Regions from separate parts of the Serratia sp. CoH_134_PS_4 genome, predicted to be linked through region 3. Evidence: predicted binding sites of a transcription regulator. Region 3 holds the regulator's gene; each other region holds the start of a gene.
What was found. Region 3 encodes PurR, which represses purine synthesis genes. Its sites were predicted from a motif close to CANGCAAACGTTTGCNTG; they were not measured.
Positions count from the first base shown of each region.

Region 1: tusA (sulfurtransferase TusA) is a predicted target of PurR. The motif match lies at 1,020-1,037, and genes of this name have one in related genera.
Region 2: purM (phosphoribosylformylglycinamidine cyclo-ligase) is a predicted target of PurR. The motif match lies at 1,017-1,034, and genes of this name have one in related genera.

Region 1 covers NZ_JBXWKI010000007.1:56,658-58,929, reverse strand. Annotated here, with positions in the region: gene AC2FCQ_RS12760 (GNAT family N-acetyltransferase) at 1-16, opposite strand, end outside; gene AC2FCQ_RS12755 (7-cyano-7-deazaguanine/7-aminomethyl-7-deazaguanine transporter) at 60-725, opposite strand; gene tusA (sulfurtransferase TusA) at 1,125-1,370, shown strand; gene AC2FCQ_RS12745 (zinc/cadmium/mercury/lead-transporting ATPase) at 1,435-2,272, opposite strand, start outside.
Region 2 covers NZ_JBXWKI010000006.1:249,929-252,200, forward strand. Annotated here, with positions in the region: gene purM (phosphoribosylformylglycinamidine cyclo-ligase) at 1-932, opposite strand, end outside; gene upp (uracil phosphoribosyltransferase) at 1,188-1,814, shown strand; gene uraA (uracil permease) at 2,008-2,272, shown strand, end outside.
Region 3 covers NZ_JBXWKI010000001.1:854,789-857,060, reverse strand. Annotated here, with positions in the region: gene punR (DNA-binding transcriptional activator PunR) at 1-282, shown strand, start outside; gene purR (HTH-type transcriptional repressor PurR) at 279-1,304, opposite strand; gene cydH (cytochrome bd-I oxidase subunit CydH) at 1,629-1,718, shown strand; gene sodB (superoxide dismutase [Fe]) at 1,772-2,272, opposite strand, start outside.

The sequences.
Region 1 (2,272 bases), on a different contig from region 3:
GGGTGGTCACTGTCATTGGCGGCCTCCGGGTAAGTGCAGGCCGCCAATGATAACACGGGTTAACTCGGTTGCAGGCTACCGTCGTTTTGACGTGCAGCGATGCGCTTAAGCAGCATGTTCAACAATACGCCGTACATTGGCAGGAAGAACAGCATGCAGATCAGCACTTTGAAGCTGTAATCCACCAGGGCAATTTCAACCCAGTTATTGGCCATAAAGGCGTCGCTGCTCTTGTAGAAAGCAATAAAGAAGAACGACAGGGTATCACTGATATTGCCGAGGAACATGGCCGCAGCGGGAGCAACCCACCAGGCGCTGCGTTGACGCAGGCGGTTGAATACGTGGACGTCAAGGATCTGACCGAGTACGTAAGCCATAAAGCTGGCGACGGCGATACGCGCAACAAACAGATTAAAGCTGCCCAACGCGGCAAAACCCTGCCACTCGCCCTGATAGGTCACCGTGGAGATCACGTACGAAATAAACAGCGCCGGCACCATCACCGAAAGAATGATACGCCGCGCCAGTGATGCGCCAAAAATACGTACTGTCAGATCGGTAGCCAGGAAAATAAACGGGAAGGTGAATGCACCCCAGGTGGTATGAAAGCCGAAAATGGACATCGGCAACTGCACCAGGTAGTTGCTGGAGGTAATGATGACAATATGGAACAGCGATAGCCAGACCAACGCGGTAAAGCGCTGCTGAGCAGTAAACGAATACATGTTGTAGCCTTTTTAATAATGGGGTGAGGGAACCCAAAAATGTCTTGTCTGTGCAACGAAATAAGCTGCGCGGGCGCATGATACGCGTTTGCGCAACCAATGCAACGGTTAGTGGGCCAAATAAGCGGCGAATAATGCAGCAGCACTGTGATTTGGCCCCAGCCTGAAAGGTCACGCCTCCAACAACCGTTCTCTGTGTTGTCAGGTGCCCACTATGGGCTGCACCCTCCGCCGTGATAACGGCAGTTGGGGGCAGTGACGGCACCACATTTCATCGGGAGACGCAGCCTCTTTAACGCAAACGTTAACGCATCTTGCGCAGAAAAACTACCGGCGTAAACTAGGCGCTAATGAGATGCGGCGAGCGTTCGCCGATCGTTTTTGAACGAGAAAAAATGCATGACTGACTTATTTTCCCAGGCTGACCAGACGCTTGATGCGCTGGGATTGCGCTGTCCAGAACCGGTAATGATGGTGCGCAAAACCGTGCGCCATATGGATAACGGTGAAACCTTGTTGATTATTGCTGACGATCCGGCGACAACCCGCGACATTCCGGGGTTCTGCCGTTTTATGGAACATACGCTGGTGGCGCAGGAAACCGATAAGGCACCGTACCGCTACCTGTTACGTAAGGGCGTCTAACCTCTGCCCGGGGAATAGATGGCGTGGCCCATTCCTGGGCCACGTGGTTACAGTGTGTTATTGCCTAGTCGCGTTTCTTCAGTAGCCGCAGCGCGTTGGCGGTGACCAGCGCGGTGGCGCCAGAGTCTGCCAGTACGGCCAGCCACAGCCCGGTCAGGCCCAGCAGCGTGGTGATCAGAAATACCCCTTTCAGCCCCAATGCAATGGTGATGTTCTGCCGGATATTGGCATGCGTGGCGCGTGAGATGCGGATCATTTCCGCCACACCCAGCAGGCGATTATGAGTCAGCGCGGCATCGGCTGTTTCCAGGGCCACATCGGTACCGCTGCCCATCGCGATGCCAATGCTGGAGGCTTTCATCGCCGGGGCATCGTTGATGCCGTCGCCGATCATCGCTGTTGGACGCAATTCGCTCAGTTCCGTCACTGCCTTCACTTTATCTTCCGGCAACAATCCAGCCCGGTAATCCAGCCCAAGCTCAGAGGCAATTGCCGCCGCCGCACGTGGATTATCGCCGGTTAACATGACCCCGTTGATCCCCAATGCATTCAGTTCGGCAATCGCCTGTTTGGCGTCGCTGCGCAAGGTGTCGCGTAGCGCCAACAGGCCGATAGGGACACCCTCTTCCAGTACCACCACCGCTGTCTTACCGGCATTTTCCAGCCGCTCCACCTGCTGGATACCCTGTTGTTGCAGCAAACCTGCGGCCAGCTTGGCAGGTGCGCTGATCAGCAGGGTTTTACCGTCGACAATACCTTCTACCCCTACGCCAGCCAATGCTCGACGGCCTTGTGCCAGTGGCAGAGGCGCACCGTATTGCTCGGCGCGTTTGATAATTGCTTGCGCCAACGGGTGATGGGAACCTGCTTCAACCGCAGCGGCAAGGGTCAGTAATTGTTGT
Region 2 (2,272 bases), on a different contig from region 3:
GCTTCTGGCAGTGCAATCACCATACCCACGCCACAGTTAAAGGTGCGGTACATTTCGTGACGGCTGACATTGCCGGTTTGCTGCAACCAGTTAAATACTGCCGGCCATTGCCAACTGGATTCGTCGATCACGGCCTGCATGCCTTCTGGCAGCACGCGTGGGATGTTTTCCCAGAAACCGCCGCCGGTCAGGTGGGCGATAGCGTGCACGTCGATTTTCTCGATCAGTTCCAGCACGGATTTCACATAAATCTTGGTCGGTGCCAGCAGATGGTCAGCCAGCGGTTTGCCGTCCAGATCTGTGGTGCTTGGGTCGGTGTTGCTGACTTCCAGGATTTTGCGCACCAGCGAGTAGCCATTGGAGTGCGGGCCGGAAGCGCCCAGGGCGATCAAGGCATCGCCGGACTGCACTTTGCTGCCGTCGATAATCTCGGATTTTTCGACTACGCCAACGCAGAAGCCGGCGACGTCGTAATCTTCACCGTGGTACATGCCCGGCATTTCGGCGGTTTCACCCCCCACCAGCGCACAGCCAGACTGCTTACAGCCTTCGGCGATGCCGGTGATCACGCTGGCCGCGGTGTCCACGTCCAGTTTACCGGTGGCAAAATAATCCAGGAAGAACAGCGGCTCGGCGCCCTGTACTACCAGGTCGTTCACACACATTGCGACCAGATCGATGCCGATGGTGTCGTGTCGTTTCAGGTCCATCGCCAGACGCAGCTTGGTGCCTACGCCGTCGGTACCGGAAACCAGTATTGGCTCGCGGTATTTCTGCGGCAACGCACACAGGGCGCCAAAACCGCCCAGTCCACCCATGACTTCCGGGCGGCGGGTCTGTTTAACTACACCTTTGATGCGGTCTACCAATGCATTGCCAGCATCGATATCGACACCTGCGTCTTTATAGCTGAGAGAGGTTTTGTCGGTCACTGCGCGATCCCCACGACGGTTTGCGATTTGAAAACTGTGCTTCCGGCTTTGATTCCGGAATAAGGCGCGGCAATTCTAACAGCGCAGGCAAACGTTTGCGAGTGGCTTGTGAGGCAGCTCTGCTTTTTCGTCATCTATACTGTTATTCAATCTTTTGTTGATCCCGATCGGGCTATTGTGGGTGGCGCTGTCGGCAAAAGGAGGTATAATCCGGCGATTTTTTTGGCCGTCAACCACCTTAATAGGAGAAAAATGATGAAGATCGTTGAGGTGAAACACCCGCTGGTGAAACACAAGCTTGGCCTGATGCGTGAAAATGACATCAGCACCAAACGCTTCCGTGAGTTGGCTTCGGAAGTCGGTAGTTTGCTGACCTATGAAGCAACCGCCGATCTGGAAACGGAGAAGGTGACCATCGATGGCTGGTGTGGCCCGGTTGAAATAGATCAGATTAAAGGGAAAAAAATTACCGTTGTGCCTATCCTGCGTGCCGGTCTGGGTATGATGGAAGGGGTGTTGGAAAACGTCCCAAGTGCGCGTATCAGCGTGGTGGGTGTTTACCGTGACGAGGAAACGCTGGAGCCGGTACCGTATTTCCAAAAGCTGGTTTCCAATATTGAAGAGCGTTTGGCGCTGGTTGTCGACCCTATGCTGGCGACCGGTGGTTCGATGATCGCGACTATCGATCTGCTGAAGAAAGCCGGCTGCAACAGCATCAAGGTGCTGGTATTGGTTGCTGCACCTGAAGGTATTGCCGCGCTGGAGAAAGCGCACCCGGATGTTGAGCTGTACACGGCCTCCATCGATCAGTGCCTGAACGAGAAGGGGTACATCGTGCCGGGCCTGGGTGATGCGGGCGACAAGATATTTGGTACTAAATAAAAAAATAAGCCGACTTTAATCAGTCGGTTTTTTTTGCATAAAATATATCTATCCCCCAAATAATTGATGTTGCACCAAGGCGGCAAGCGACAGAATCCCGATGAGCTTACTTAGGTAAGTGATTCGGGTGATTGAGCGTAGCCAACGCAGAGGCAGCGGCAAGTATGACGGGGATAGCAGAGGAAAAACATCCATGACCCGTCGTGTGATAGGCGTAAGCGAACGCCCGCCGCTACTGCAAACTATTCCGCTCAGTTTCCAACATCTGTTCGCCATGTTTGGTGCGACCGTGTTGGTGCCGATCCTGTTCAAAATCAACCCGGCGACGGTGCTGTTGTTTAACGGCGTCGGCACGCTGCTGTATCTGTTTATCTGTAAGGGCAAGATCCCGGCGTATCTCGGTTCCAGCTTCGCGTTTATTTCCCCCGTGTTGCTGCTGTTGCCGCTAGGCTACGAGG
Region 3 (2,272 bases):
CCGGACTGGTCGTCGGCGGTGGATTGCCTGTGCGCCGGATTGTGTGTCGGGATGATGCCTGCGCATCAGGTCTTGCCGTTAGTACAACGTGGCGAGCTGGTGGCGTTACAGTTGCAGGAGCCGTTCCCAGCCAGCCCTTGTTGCCTGACGTGGCAGCAAAATACGCCTTCTCCGGCGATGGCCTGGCTGTTGGACTATTTAGGGGACAGTGAAACGTTGAATCAGGAATGGTTAAGCGAAGTGACGCCGGAAACCGCAGTGGCTTCCGGCCCGAATGACTAGCGGCGGTAATCGATGAACGGGCCGTCAGCAACCGAACGGCGCTCAACCAACTTGGGATGCACCTCAATCACCTGTGATTCTTCACGCTTGCTGATGATGCGATCCAACAACATGGTGAATGCCATCTCACCCAAACGCTCTTTGGGCTGATGAATAGTGGTCAGCGCCGGGGTGAAATAGCGCGCATTGCGCACGTTATCGTAGCCAATGACCGAGATGTCTTGAGGCACGCGTAGCCCAAGCTCATCGGCGGCGCAGATAGCCCCCATTGCCATAATATCGCCACCACAGAATACCGCTGTCGGACGCTGTTTCTGCGACAGTATCTGGTGCATGGCCTTGTAGCCGGATTCTGGCTCAAAGTCACCCTGGACGATCCACTCGTCGCGCACGTCGATATGGGCTTCCTCCATCGCTTTTAAGAAGCCCTGATGGCGCCCGCCCCCTGTATTACGTGACAGTTGGCCGGGAATGGCGCCGATATCGCGGTGTCCGCGTTCGATCAGATAGCGCCCAGCCAGATAGCCACCTTCGAACGCATTATCAATGATGGTATCAGTAAAATCACCGCGTGCGGCGCCCCAGTCCATGACAACCATTGGGATGTTGCGGTAATCTTCCAGCATGCCAAGCAATTGGTCCGGATATTCTGAACACATCACCAACAAGCCATCGACGCGCTTTTGCGCCAGCATTGCCAGATAGGCACGCTGTTTGTCCAAATTGTTGTGCGAGTTACACAGTATCAGCGTATAGCCTTTGCTATAGCAGCTGTTTTCTACCGCTTCGATCACTTCAGCAAAGTAGGGCGCTTCACTGGAGGTTGCCAGCAGGCCAATCGATTTGGTGTGATTGACCTTCAGACTGCGCGCCACTGCGCTGGGTGAATAATGCAGCTCTTTAATTGCGGCACTCACGGCCGCTTTAGTCTCTTCGGCGACGAAACGAGTCTTATTGATGACGTGCGAAACGGTGGTGGTGGAAACGCCAGCGCGTTTGGCCACATCTTTAATCGTTGCCATGTAAAGAATGACTCCTGAACTCACATGTTGCAGTATGTAAGTGTGATGTTAATCGTTTGCCTGCGTAGATCCTTCTCCAAAGAAGCGAAAACTGAGTTTTTAGTGTGTTGAAGTCGTCAGCGCTTGGTCAGGAGGGGCATTTTTGCCGGTACACAGTTGTGAACTGCGAATTTTGTCCCATATTGAGCAAAAGGGGAAGAGGTAATCGGTATTATAAACCGGGAAATGATAACAAGATTTTATTGGCCAACTGTGTGAAAATGGTTTGACGCATTAATTGTGTGCCTTTTATCCTTGGGAAAACCAATCTGAAAAGGAGTTGTAATGGATACCGATCTGAAAATGTCACTGTTCACCACTGTCTGTGCGCTGGCCGTGATTATTGCTTTTAGCTTCACTGCAGCATTGAACTGATCCCCGAAGTAAAAACAGGCGCCGCTTCGTGCGCCTGTTTGCCTTATCCCACGCTATGCCAGGTTTTTCTCCACAAATGCCCAGTTAACCAGCGCCCAGAAGTTCTCCAGGTAAGTCGGGCGGGCGTTGCGGTAATCGATGTAGTAGGCGTGTTCCCACACGTCGACAGTCAGCAAGGGTTTATCTTCACCGGTCAGCGGCGTGCCCGCGTTCGACGTGCTGACAATGGCCAGCGAGCCGTCAGTCCTCTTCACCAGCCAGGTCCACCCGGCGCCAAAGTTTTTGATTGCAGCATCGCTGAATTGTTCTTTAAAGGCAGCGAAAGAACCAAACGCCTGATTGATAGCAGCAGCCAATGCGCCCTGAGGCTCACCGCCGCCCTGTGGCGATAAGCAGTGCCAATAGAAGGTGTGGTTCCATACCTGAGCGGCGTTGTTGAAAATGCCGCCGCTGGACGCCTTGATAATCGCCTCCAAAGACAACCCGTCAAACTCGCTGCCTTTCAGCAAATTGTTCAGGTTGACCACATAGGCGTTGTGATGCTTACCATAGTG